2 regions of the Ornithinimicrobium sufpigmenti genome follow, and region 2 is predicted to be linked to the other one. Evidence: riboswitches for the same ligand, from Rfam matches in the RefSeq annotation. Region 2 holds a riboswitch; the other holds the start of a gene.
What was found. A riboswitch is a leader RNA that binds a small molecule or an ion and turns the genes downstream of it on or off. The one in region 2 is predicted to bind thiamine pyrophosphate.
Positions count from the first base shown of each region.

Region 1: linked by a shared signal. The riboswitch ahead of thiM (hydroxyethylthiazole kinase) and the one ahead of ESZ52_RS16790 (ABC transporter permease subunit) in region 2 are both predicted to bind thiamine pyrophosphate.

Region 1 is NZ_CP036403.1:1,607,456-1,613,528, reverse strand. It holds gene ESZ52_RS07350 (ABC transporter ATP-binding protein) at 1-1,404, opposite strand, end outside; gene ESZ52_RS07345 (glycosyltransferase) at 1,469-2,668, shown strand; gene ESZ52_RS07340 (DnaJ family domain-containing protein) at 2,680-3,339, opposite strand; TPP riboswitch at 3,457-3,554, shown strand; gene thiM (hydroxyethylthiazole kinase) at 3,623-4,414, shown strand; gene thiE (thiamine phosphate synthase) at 4,411-5,100, shown strand; gene thiD (bifunctional hydroxymethylpyrimidine kinase/phosphomethylpyrimidine kinase) at 5,097-5,936, shown strand; gene ESZ52_RS07320 (glycosyltransferase) at 5,922-6,073, opposite strand, start outside.
Region 2 is NZ_CP036403.1:3,643,288-3,649,360, reverse strand. It holds gene ESZ52_RS16805 (amino acid ABC transporter permease) at 1-138, shown strand, start outside; gene ESZ52_RS16800 (amino acid ABC transporter ATP-binding protein) at 135-908, shown strand; gene ESZ52_RS16795 (OsmC family peroxiredoxin) at 1,101-1,532, opposite strand; TPP riboswitch at 1,958-2,063, shown strand; gene ESZ52_RS16790 (ABC transporter permease subunit) at 2,192-3,748, shown strand; gene ESZ52_RS16785 (ABC transporter ATP-binding protein) at 3,748-4,734, shown strand; gene ESZ52_RS16780 (hypothetical protein) at 4,779-5,312, opposite strand; gene ESZ52_RS16775 (thioesterase family protein) at 5,902-6,073, opposite strand, start outside.

The DNA of each region.
Region 1 (6,073 bases), 2.0 Mb from region 2:
GTCCAGGGCCCGCCGCACGCGGTCCTCGTCGATGTTGGCGTCGTCCCAGGCCAGCGCCACGTTGCGGGCCACCGACGCGTCGAAGAGCGTGACCTCCTGGGGGACGTAGCCGACCCGAGCCCGCCAGGCCTTGAGCACGTCCGACAACGGACGGTCCTCGACGAGGATCTGGCCGGAGTCGGGGTGGAGCAGCCCGAGGATCAGGTCCACCAGCGTCGACTTCCCGGAGCCGGAGGCCCCCACCAGGGCCAGGGTCTGGCCGAACGGCAGGGTGAGGCTGACGTCCCTCACCGCAGGGGTGGCCGCGCCGGGGTAGGTGAAGGTGACCGACTCGAGGCGGAGAGTGCGTGCCCCCTCCGGCAGCGGCTCGTTCCCCCCGGTGAGCTCGGCGTCCACATACTCCTTGCCCCGCTCGATCTCCTCGAGCACCTGCTCGGCGAACGGCATGTTGGCCCCGGTCTGCCCCATGATCGTCTGGAACCGGGTCAGCGACGGCACCAGCCGGAAGCCCGCCACCCCGAAGAGCGCGATCGCGGTGACCGCGCCGGTGACACCGTTCTGCAGGTAGCCGATGAGGCCGCCGATGACCAGCCCGCCGACCAGACCGGCCTCCAGCACGTAGCGCGGGATGACGCCGAGGAAGTTCTGGTTCGCCCGTGCCATCGAGGCGCGGCGCCGCACCTTCAGCACGGTGTCGGCCACCTCCTGCGACTTGTCCCGCAGGGTGACCTCCTTCAGCGAGTGCACCATCTCGCTGACCAGCCGCATCGCCCGCGCGGAGAACTTGCGGTTGTCCTGCCCGGCACGCACGGCCCGGCGCAGCACGACGCGGTAGAGCAGGAAGGCGACGAAACCGAAGTAGATGATCGTCGCCGTGGCCAGGACCGGCTGCGCCACGAGCAGCACGGTGAGCACCGCCACGAAGGTGAACACCTCGCCGCTGAGCTGGCAGAACGGGATGAGCACCCCCGCGACCGTCGAACCCACCCCGACGTCGGTGGAGCGGATGATGTCGGTGGAGTTGCGGCTCAGCCGCTCGGTCCAGGGTGCCTTGAAGGTGGCCTCCAGCAGCCGGGCCCCGAGCACCTGCTCGAACCGGGCGAAGCGCCGGGTGGCCCACCACTGCAGGCCGATCGCCAGCACCGACTTCAGCACGATGAGGGAGCCCACGATGAGCAGGACGATCCCGAAGTCCTGCGGCTCGCCCAGCGTGATGCCGACCACGGGCAGGGTCAGCTCCTGGCCCGTGAGCATGGGGGCCAGCACGATGGCGAGCAGCCCGATAGCAGCGACGTCGAGCACCGCGAGCAGGCTCTGCAGCACCGCGAAGGTGGCGATGAACCGTCGGGTGCCGGCCGGCAGGACCGTCATGAGCTGGCGGACGGTGCGCCACAGAGCGAGCATCGCGGCCCAGCCTAACCGCGAGGAGGTCCCACTCACGCCCACCGACGGCGACTACCCTCGCAGGATGCCGTCGCTGCAGGGTCCACGCCGCTGGGCCTACCAGGCCTGGACCGCCCTGCCCTCCCCCGTACGCGGGGTCGGCGGGACCGTGCTGCGCCTGCGGGCCGAGCGCGAGGTCGCCCGGCAGCCCGGCCTCGACCCCCGGGCCCGCAGCCGGCTCGTCATCGGCCCCCTCAACACCGCCGGCCAGGGCGAGCGCTGGGCCAGGGCGGCCCGCGCGGTGCCCGGGTGCGACGCGCGGGCCATGTCGGTGGAGCGCCGCTCCTCCGCCGGGTTCGGCTTCCCCAGCGACTGGCACCTCTCCCGTGCGGTGCAGGTCCGAGGTATGCCGCGCCACGCCGCCCGGGTGCTCGGCACGGGTCGCGAGCCGGGCGCCACGCACGTCCTGGCCGAGGGTGCCCGGTCCCTGCTGGACGACCCGTTCACCCGGTGGGTGACCGACGACCTGCCGCGGCTGCGGGAAGCCGGGGTGGAGGCCGCCGTGCTGATCCACGGCTCGGAGCTGAGGGACCTGCACCGGCACGCCGCGGCATACCCCCACTCGCCGTTTCGCGGGGAGTGGGACGAGCGGTGGGAGCGGATGCAGGCGACCGTCGAGCGCACGAGGTCCGTGCTGGGGCGGCTCGAGGGGGCCGAAGTACCGGTCTTCGTGACCACGGCGGACATGCTCGACCATGTCCCTGGTGCGAGCCTGCTGCCGGTCACCGCCGACGTCGACCGCTTCACCCCCGGAGCTGAGCGCCCGATGCTGGAGCGGGACCGCCCGGTCGTGCTGCACGCCCCGAGCAACCCGCGGCTGAAGGGGACACCGGTGGTCGAGGAGGTGCTGACCCGGCTGCAGCAGGAAGGGTTGGTGGTCTACCGGCGTCTCAGCGGCGTGCCACATGCCGAGATGCCGGGCTTCGTCGCGGACGCGGACGTGGTGGTGGACCAGGTCGTGCTGGGCAACGTCGGCACGCTGGCGGCCGAGTCGATGGCCGCCGGTCGGCTGGTCGTGGCGCACGTGCCCGACCACGTCCGCGCGCGCACGCCGGGACTACCCGTGCTCGAGGCGGCGCCGGACACCCTGGAGGGGGTGCTGCGCGACGTGGTGGCCCACCGCGACGGCTACCGCGACCTGGCCGCCCGCGGCCCGGCCTGGGCCCGCGAGCACCACGACGGCCGCGCCGCCGCCCGGGCGCTCTCGCCGTGGCTGGGGCTCTGACCTACCTTCGCTCAGGGTCTGCGCCGCCACCAGCGGCGTCTGCGCGCTCGGACGTCGCCGTCGCCCTGACCGCCCGCCCGTGCCTCGACGGTCGCTTCCTCCCCTGGCGCCGTCTCCTCGCCCCCCGTCCCGCGCTGCGCACGCAGGTCACGCCAGGTCTCGACCATCTCCTCGACGTCCACCCGTCCCACGACCGGGGGTGAGCCGGCACCGACGTGCGGCCGGCGCCGGTCGGCCAGGACCCGCTCGTTGAAGTCCTCGAGCCGCTCGCGGACCGCGGCCTCGTCGGGCAGGTCGAGGAGCGAGTCCGGGAAGGCGGCCTTCTCCCGGCGCAGCTGCATCACGCCGGGCAGTGCGGCGGACAGGTCGAAGCGTTCGCGCTCGATGAGGCTCTTGACCCACCAGTCCGGGTCGCTGCGCACATCGACGTCCCGCAACGGCTTGCCGGCCCCCGACAGGTTCTCGAAGGCTCCCTGCCGCTCGGCCTGCGCGATCGTCTGGTCGACCCAGGTCTGCACCGCCCGGGCCGTCACCGCCGCTGAGGGGCGCCGCTGCACGACCCCCTGGTCGGCGAGCTGCTCCTCGGCGTCGGGCGCACCGGGCCGCGCACCGGGCCTGCCCCAGGTCGGCCCACCAGCGTGACCCTGCTTGTCCTCCGCGCTCATCGTCATACCTCCCGCTCCACCTACCTCTCGCTCCACTGTCGCACGGGCCACGCCGCCCTGCGATGCCGCGACCGCCGACCGGGGCTACCGAGAAAGCCGGTGCTGGAGTGACCAGATATCGTCGAGGACGACGCGGGGTGCCACCGACCGGGTGGCTGAGAACAGACCCGTCGAACCTGATCTAGGTCGCACTAGCGAAGGGAACGTCCTGATGACCGACCATGTCCCGGCCGATGCTCCGGCCGATGCTCCGGCCGATGCTCCAGCCGATGTCTCAGCCGATGCTCGCGTGTCCGCCGACGAGCTGGCCGACTGCTGGCAGGCGCTGCGCGAGGAGTCACCCCTGACCCACTGCCTCACCAACATCGTGGCGGCGCCGTTCGTGGCCAACGTCCTGCTCGCCGCGGGGGCGGCGGTGGCGATGGTGGACAACGAGCACGAGGCAGAGGGGTTCGCCGGCGTCGCGGCCGCGGTCGTGGTGAACCTGGGCACCCCGTACGACGACACCGTCGCCGCCATGCGGGCCGCCGTCCGCGGGGCGGCCGACCACGGCACCCCGTGGGTCCTGGACCCCGTCGGGGCCGGTGGTCTGCCCTGGCGCACGCAGGTGGCCCGGGAGCTCGTCGACCTGGCGCCACCGACGGTGGTCCGCGGCAACGCCTCGGAGATCCTCGGCCTGACCGGTGCCGGTGGTGGCCGCGGCGTCGACAGCACCCACTCCGTGGAGGACGCCGTCACCGCCGCCGGCGACCTCGCCACCGAGCTCGGGGCCCTGGTGGCCGTGAGCGGACCGACCGACCACCTCACCGACGGACGGGCTCTGCTGCGCCTGTCCCACGGCCACCCGTGGATGACGCGGGTGACGGGGATGGGCTGCGCCCTGGGCGCGCTCATCGCGGCCGGCACCGCCGTGGCGCCGAGCCCGCTCGTCGGCGCGGCCACCGCCACCGCGGCGCTCACCCTCGCGGCGGAGACGGCTGCTGAGGCCTCCGCCGGCCCGGGCACCTTCGCGGCGGCGCTGCTCGACGAGCTGTCGCTCCTGGCACCCGCGGACCTCTCGGCGAGGGTCGAGCTGCGATGACGCTCGACGTGCAGTCCCGTCCCGGGCCGCGACCCCTCGACCTGCGGCTCTACCTGGTCACCGACACCGAGATGACCGCCCAGCACGGGCTGACCTCCACGATCCGGGCCGCGGTCGCCGGCGGGGCGACGGTGGTCCAGCTGCGTGACCCGGACGCCAGCGACGACGAGTTCGTCGCGCTGGGGCGGCTGGTCCGCGTGTGCCTGCAGCACACCGGGGTCCCGTTCATCATCAACGACCGGGTGCACCTCGTCGAGGAGATCGGTGCGGACGGTGCCCACGTGGGCCAGGGCGACCTCGACCCGCTCGTGGCCCGCGAGCAGCTCGGTGGCCACGCCTACCTCGGCCTGTCCTGCACCACCGCGCAGGAGGTCCAGGCCGCGGCGGCGCTGCCGCCGGGCACGGTGGACTACCTCGGCCTCGGCCCGGTCCGCGCCACGGCGACCAAGCCGGACCACGCGGCTCCCCTGGGCACCGACGGGGTATCCGACCTCGCCGACCTCGCCGCCGCGGCGGCCCTTCCGTCGGTCGCGATCGGGGGCATCGACGTGTCGGTCGCCGAGCGGCTGCGCGACAGCGCGCTGGGTGGCGTCGCCGTGGTGAGCGCCGTCTGCGCGGCGAGCGACCCCGAGGCGGCGTCCCGCCAGCTGCGCGGCGTCTGGGACGACCAGCCCGTCAGCTCGTGACCAGTCAGGTGAGCCCGGCACGGGGCCTCGTCCCCAACGTCCTGTCCGTCGCCGGGTCCGACCCCTCCGGCGGGGCCGGCATCCAGGCCGACCTGAAGACCTTCGGCGCTCTGGGCGCTCACGGCTGCGCGGTGCTGACCGCCCTCACCGCGCAGAGCACCCTGGGCGTCACCGGGGTGCGCCCCATCCCCGCCGAGTTCGTCCGGGAGCAGGTCGAGACCCTGGTCGCCGACGTCGCCCTGGCCGCGGTCAAGGTCGGGATGCTCGGCAGCGCCGACGTGGTCCGGGCCGTGCGCGAGCTCGCGCAGGAGGGGCTCCTGCCCGGCCTGGTCCTCGACCCCGTCATGGTCTCCACCGCCGGCTCGCGCCTGCTGGACGAGGACGCCGTCGAGGAGCTGCGCGCGCTGGCGCCCCACGCCGACCTCATCACCCCCAACCTGCCCGAGGCCGCGGTCCTTCTCGGCCGGGACCCCGAGGACACCGCGGACGGGCCGGCCCGGATGCTGGAGGAGGCGCACGCGCTCTTGGAGCTCGGCAGCCCGAGGGTGCTGCTCAAGGGCGGCCACGCCTCGGGAGACCACGTCCTGGACCTGCTGGTCGACGCGGACGGGGTGCACGAGCTCGGCGGGCCGAGGGTCGCGACCCCGCATACCCACGGCACCGGATGCTCGCTGTCCTCCGCGATCGCCGCGCTGCGGCCCCGTCGCGACAGCTGGCTGGACGCCGTCGCCGACGCCCGTTCCTGGCTGGTCGGCGCGCTCGCGCACGGCCACGAGCTGTCCGTGGGGCAGGGGCCGGGGCCCGTGCACCACTTCTGGCAGCTATGGCAGCGGTGAACCCACCGGCTCGGTGACCGCGTCCTGGCCCAGCACCACGGCGGCGGCGGCGTGGCCGGTCGCGCTGAGGCTGCGGTGCGCCCGCACCCAGGCCACCCGCCGCTCGCGTTCTGGCGGCGACCAGGGACCACTCTGCG
Region 2 (6,073 bases):
CACGTCGAGAACTACTACGGCAAGAGCGACATCGCCACGCGGGGAACCAGCAAGAAGAAGGCCAAGGGTCGCAACGGCGACGCCGACGGCATCGACGAGGACCCGGCCATCGTCCCGCAGGTTCAGGAGCGCACATGAAGAGCACCAACGAGATCCTCGTCCGCGCCGAGGACGTCCACAAGAGCTTCGGCGACCTGGAGGTGCTCAAGGGCATCAACCTGGACGTCCACCGCGGCGAGGTCATCGTCATCCTGGGCCCGTCCGGGTCGGGTAAGTCCACCTTCCTGAGGTGCATCAACAACCTCGAGGAGATGGACAGCGGCTCGATCTGCGTCGACGGGGTCTACATCGGGTACGAGATGAAGAACGGCGAGCTGTACAAGGCCAGCTCGAAGGTCGCCGCCCAGCAGCGCGGCCAGGTCGGCATGGTCTTCCAGCAGTTCAACCTGTTCCCGCACATGACCGTCATGGAGAACCTCATCGAGGCTCCCACGGTCGTCCACGGGGTCTCCCGGCGCGAGGCCGAGGAGCGGGCCCGGCGGCTGCTGGGCATCGTCGGCCTCGCCGACCGCGAGGGCTCCTACCCCGGCCAGCTCTCCGGCGGGCAGCAGCAGCGCGTCGCCATCGCCCGCGCGCTGGCCATCGAGCCCACGCTGCTGCTCTTCGACGAGCCGACGAGCGCGCTCGACCCCGAGCTGGTGGGGGAGGTGCTGTCCACCATGCAGGACCTCGCCGAGCGCGGCCACACCATGGTCGTGGTCACGCACGAGATCACCTTCGCCAAGGCCGCGGCCGACCGGGTCTTCTTCATGGACGGCGGTGTCGTGGTCGAGTCCGGCCCGCCCGACCAGGTCCTGGAGAACCCGCAGGAGCAGCGCACCAAGGAGTTCTTCGCGCGCTTCCTGTAGGCGAACGACGGTGGGCGCAACGACGGTGGGCGCAACCGACGGTGGGTGCAACCGCGGTGGGCGCAACCGAAGGGCCCGGTCAGCCGGCGAGGCATGAGCCTCCCGGCGGGCCGGGCCCTTGTCGTTGTGGTGGCCTGGAACAGGCCGAACTGGCGTCGTGCGCGGGTCAGCTCAGACTGGCGTGTGCGTGACTCAGCCCAGACTGGCGTCGAGGGTGATCTCGACACTCTTGAGCGCCTGGCTCACGGGGCAGTTCTCCTTCGCGCCCTGGGCGAGCTTCTGGAACGTCTCCTCGTCGAGGCCCTCGGCCGTGACCTGCGTGGTCAGGTGGATGCCGGTGATGCCGGTGCCGGCGACGAAGGTCACCTCGGCGCTGGTCCGCACCTCGGTGGGCGGGGTGTCGTTCTTCTTCATCTCGTTGGAGAAGGCCATCGAGAAGCAGGTCGCGTGGGCCGCGGCGAGCAGCTCCTCCGGCGTCGTCGTGGTGTCCGAGCCCTCGGCGCGGGCGTTCCACTCAACCGGGAAGGACGCCGCTCCCGAGCTGTCGAGGGTGGTGGTGCCGCTGCCGGTGAACAGCTCACCGTTCCAGACGGTGCTGGCCTTGCTGACTACGGGGTTGGGCATGAGGTGCTCCTGGTCGTCGTGATCGTCGTCGTGCGGTGCCGGATCGCGAAGGCACCTGCTGGCACCGTAGCGCGGCCCCGCCCCACCCGCTTCGCCCTGGTTGCGTCTTCCTCCTGATTGCGTCTCGCGCGGCGACGTCTCGCGCGGCGACGTCTCGCGTCGCTTCGCCGGCGTTTCGCGCGCCGAAGTCTCGCCTCGCGTCGCCGACGAGGCCGCCGACTCTCCCCGCACAACCTTGATCCCAGGTTGTGCCGAGGAGGCAACGTGCGGCGGGGTGATCCCTCCGCACAACCTCGATTCCATCCCTTTGCACAACCTTGATCCCAGGTTGAGTCGAGGAGGCAACGCGCGGCGGGGTGATCCCTCAGCGCAACCTTGATCCCAGGTTGTGCGCACTCCGCTGACCCACCGGCCTGTAGGCTGGCCCGGTACGACAGGGGAGCGCGAGTGCGCTGAGAGTGCGGCAGCTGGCCGCAGACCCTTGAACCTGCTCCGGTTAGCACCGGCGAAGGAAGTCGAAGGAGGCGGCGGCCATCTGGGCTCGTCTAGGTCGGGGTGCACGCTCTGCGCACCTCACCGGCCCGGGACTCGCCCTGGGGCTGGTCGCCCTGCTGCCGTTAGCCTTCCTGGCGATCTTCTTCGTGCTCCCGGTCGGCGGCATGCTGGCCCGCGGCTTCTTCCCCGACGGCCAGCTCGACCTGTCCGCCGTGCCGGAGGTGCTGTCCCGGCGGCGTACCCTCCGGGTGCTCGCCTTCACCCTGGTCAGCGCGTCGGCGGGCACCGTACTGACGCTCCTGGCGGGGCTGCCGGTCGCGTTCGTGCTCTACCGGCTGCGCTTTCCCGGCCGGGCGCTCCTCCGGGCGGTCGTGGTGATGCCGTTCGTGCTGCCGACCGTGGTGGTCGGCGTCATGTTCCGCTCCCTGCTCTCCTCCGGCGGGCCGCTCGGGTGGCTCGGCTGGGACGGCACCTGGGTGCCGATCCTGATGGCGTTCGTCTTCTTCAACCTGGCCGTGGTCGTGCGTACGGTCGGCGGGATGTGGGAGGGCCTGGACCGGCGGGCCGAGGAGTCCGCCGCCGCCCTGGGCGCCAACCCCTGGCAGGTATGGCGCACCGTCACCCTGCCCGTCCTGGCGCCGGCGGTCATCTCCGCCGCCACCTTGGTCTTCCTCTTCTGCTCCACCGCCTTCGGGGTCGTGCTCACCCTCGGCGGTCTGCGCTACGGCACCATCGAGACCGAGATCTATCTGCTGACCGTCAACTTCCTCGACCTGCAGGGCGCGGCAGTGCTCTCCGTGCTGCAGCTGCTCGCCGTCGTGGTGATGCTGGTCATCGCCGCCCGCACCCGGGGCCGGCGCGAGCAGAGCCTGCAGCGGGTCGGCGCCCGAGCGGCAGCGCGCCCGGTGCGGCGGCACGACATACCCACCCTGGTGGTGACCGGGCTGGTGGTGGCGTTCGTGCTCCTGCCCGTCGGCTCCCTGGTCGTGCGCTCGCTGCAGGTGGGGGACGGTTGGGGTCTGGGGCACTACCGGGCGCTCACCGATCCGGACGCGACCCAGGCGCTGCGGGTGAGCGTGACCGAGGCGATGGGCAACTCACTGCGCTCGGCCGTCGACGCCACCGTGCTGGCGATGGTGCTCGGGCTCGTGGTGGCGGTGCTCGTGTCCCGGCGGCCGAGAGCGAGGGCATGGCGGCGGGTGGTGTCCGGGCTGGACGGAGCGTTCATGCTGCCGCTGGGGATCTCCGCGGTGACAGTCGGCTTCGGCTTCCTCATCACCCTGGACCGGCCGCCGCTGGACCTGCGCACCTCGCCGGTGCTCGTGCCGATCGCGCAGGCGATGGTGGCGCTGCCGCTCGTGGTGCGGACCCTGACGCCGGTGCTGCGCTCGGTGGACCCGCGGCAGCGAGAGGCGGCAGCGGCACTGGGTGCCGGGCCGTGGCGGGCGGCGTGGACCGCGGAGGGGCCGGTGCTGACCAAGCCGCTGCTGGCGGCGACGGGTTTCGCGTTCGCGGTGTCGCTGGGTGAGTTCGGGGCCACCGCCTTCCTGGCCCGCCCGGACCGGCCGACCGTGCCGGTCGTCATCTACCAGTTGATCTCCCGCCCGGGGGCCGACCACGTCGGCATGGCGCTCGCCGCGAGCGTCCTGCTGGCGCTGGTGACGGTGACCGTGATGGGCGTGGTCGAGCGGCTGCGAGTCGGATCGGTAGGTTCCTTCTGATGCTCGAGCTCAGTGAATTGACCGTGCGCTTCGGCGAGACGACCGCGGTCGATGACGTCTCCTTGACCCTGGAGGAGGGCCAGGTGCTGGCCGTGCTGGGCCCGTCGGGGTGCGGGAAGTCGACCCTGCTGCGGGCGGTCGCCGGGCTGGAGCGGCTCGACGGGGGTCGCATCGTCTGGCAGGGGCGTGACCTGGCAGGCGTGCCGACGCACCGGCGCGGTTTCGCCCTGATGTTCCAGGACGGGCAGCTCTTCGCCCACGCGTCCGTCGCCGAGAACATCGCCTACTCCCTGCGGCTGCGTGGCGTCGGTCGCGCGCAGCGTGCGTCGCGGGCGGCGGAGCTGCTGGAGCTGGTCGGGCTGCCGGGGTATGCCGACCGTCGGCCGACTACCCTCTCCGGCGGCGAGCAGCAGCGGGTGGCGCTCGCGCGGGCCCTGGCGGCGGAGCCGGCGTTACTGCTGCTCGACGAGCCGCTGTCGGCGCTGGACCGCTCGCTCCGGGAGCGGCTGGCCGGCGACCTGCGGGAAATCCTCACGACGACGGGCACGACCGCGGTCATGGTGACCCACGACCACGACGAGGCCTTCACCGTCGCCGACCGGATGGCCGTGATGCTCGCCGGGGAGGTCGTCCAGGAGGGCCCGACGACCGAGGTCTGGGGAGCGCCCGGCACACCGGAGGTCGCGTCGTTCATCGGGTTCAGCACCATCTTGTCGCCGGAGCAGGCCCGCCGGCTGGGTGAGCGGGTGGCTCTCGACGGCCCGCCGGACGGTCGGCTGGCGCTGCGGCGCAGCGCCCTGCGGGTCGCCCCGGACGGGCCGGTGACGGCACAGGTCCTACGCGCGGTGACCGTGAGCGACGCCGTCCACCTGGATGTCCGGATCGACGGTCTGGGCACCGTCGAGGCACTCGGGGACGAGGTCGGGCTCGCGGCGGGAGATGCGGTGCGCCTCGACTTCGATGACCGCGGCGTCGCCTGGCTCTGAGGTGGGGTCATCCACCTGCTGCTTGCCTGCCTGGCGGCAGCGACCTACTGGTCGATGATGCCGCTGGAGCCGCTCGGGGCGGGTGCACTCGGGTTGGCGCAGTAGCTGAAGGTCTTGTTGCGACCGGAGTGGTAGCTCGCGCGCTCACCGTTGACCTGGAGGATGAGCTGGTGCCCGGGGACCAGTGCCTGGGTGTAGTGCATCCCTGGTTGCGGGCACCCCAGGCTGCCGTCGGTCCAGGTGACGTCCGCGAAACCGACGACCTCGACCTCGTCCTCGCTGACCTGGCGCCGTTCGGCCTCCGCGGCGATGGCCGCCTTGACCTCCTCACGCTCCAGGACGGAAGGGTCGACCGGGCCGGAGGGCAGGGAGTCGTCAGGGGTGGGCTGGGGGATCCGGGTAGGGGTGGGGCGGGCGTCGTCCGTCAAGGTGGGCTCCTCAGGAGTGATGATCTCTGCGTCGGTGATGGTGGGGCTGTCCGCGGCGCCACCGTCGTCGGTCTCCGTGCCGCAGGCGGTGAGCAGGACGCTCAGCCCCGCCACGGCGATCAGGTATCCCGTCCGTGCGGGTCGGCTCATCGTCGATCACCTTCCGTAGAGTCTCGGTCAGTCTAGGAGAGGGGCAGCCAACGGGCCTTGCCCAACGGCCAGAACACGTGGAAAGGTCCCGCAGGACACGTCATAAGGCGCCACCGAACACGCGAGAAGGCCCCTCAGGACACGTGAAAGGGCGCCACCGAATACGCGAGAAGGCCCACTGAACGCGAGAAAAGGCGCCACGGAACGCGTCCGGGGGGGCGGGACAGAGCACGAGGACGAGGCGACCTCGCATGGGCTGGAGAACGGCGTGCTCACTCGGGCCATCTCGCGTGCTCTGTCAGGCCCTTCGGCGTGTTCTGTCGCGCCGTTTCACGTGTCCTGTCGGGCCCTTGGGCGTGTTCTGTGCGGAACAGAAGGAGTGGGGCGCCGGGCCCCTGCACCGGCACCCCACCCTCCTGCAACCCCTCTGTCCCGCCGAAGCGGCCTCCCCGTGACGGGCGTCGGCTGTCCCGAACCGACACTACGTAGACGTCGCGACCTGCCAGATCGTTGCTCCGGTTTCGCGTGATCTGTGTCACATTGCTGCAAGCCGGCCGTCGACGGGGTCAGCGCGTCGCCGGGCAGGCGGTCACTTCCCGATCGGCCGGAGCGTCAGACACTGCGCCAGCGTGCCCACCGGTCCGTGCTCGTCGTGCACGACGGACGAGGTCTCGCCGACGCCGCTCGGACCGAAGTAGACCTTGGTGTCCAGGCCGAGCCATCGCCCCTCGGGGGCGCGGTGCAGGTGCAGGGTGAGGTCC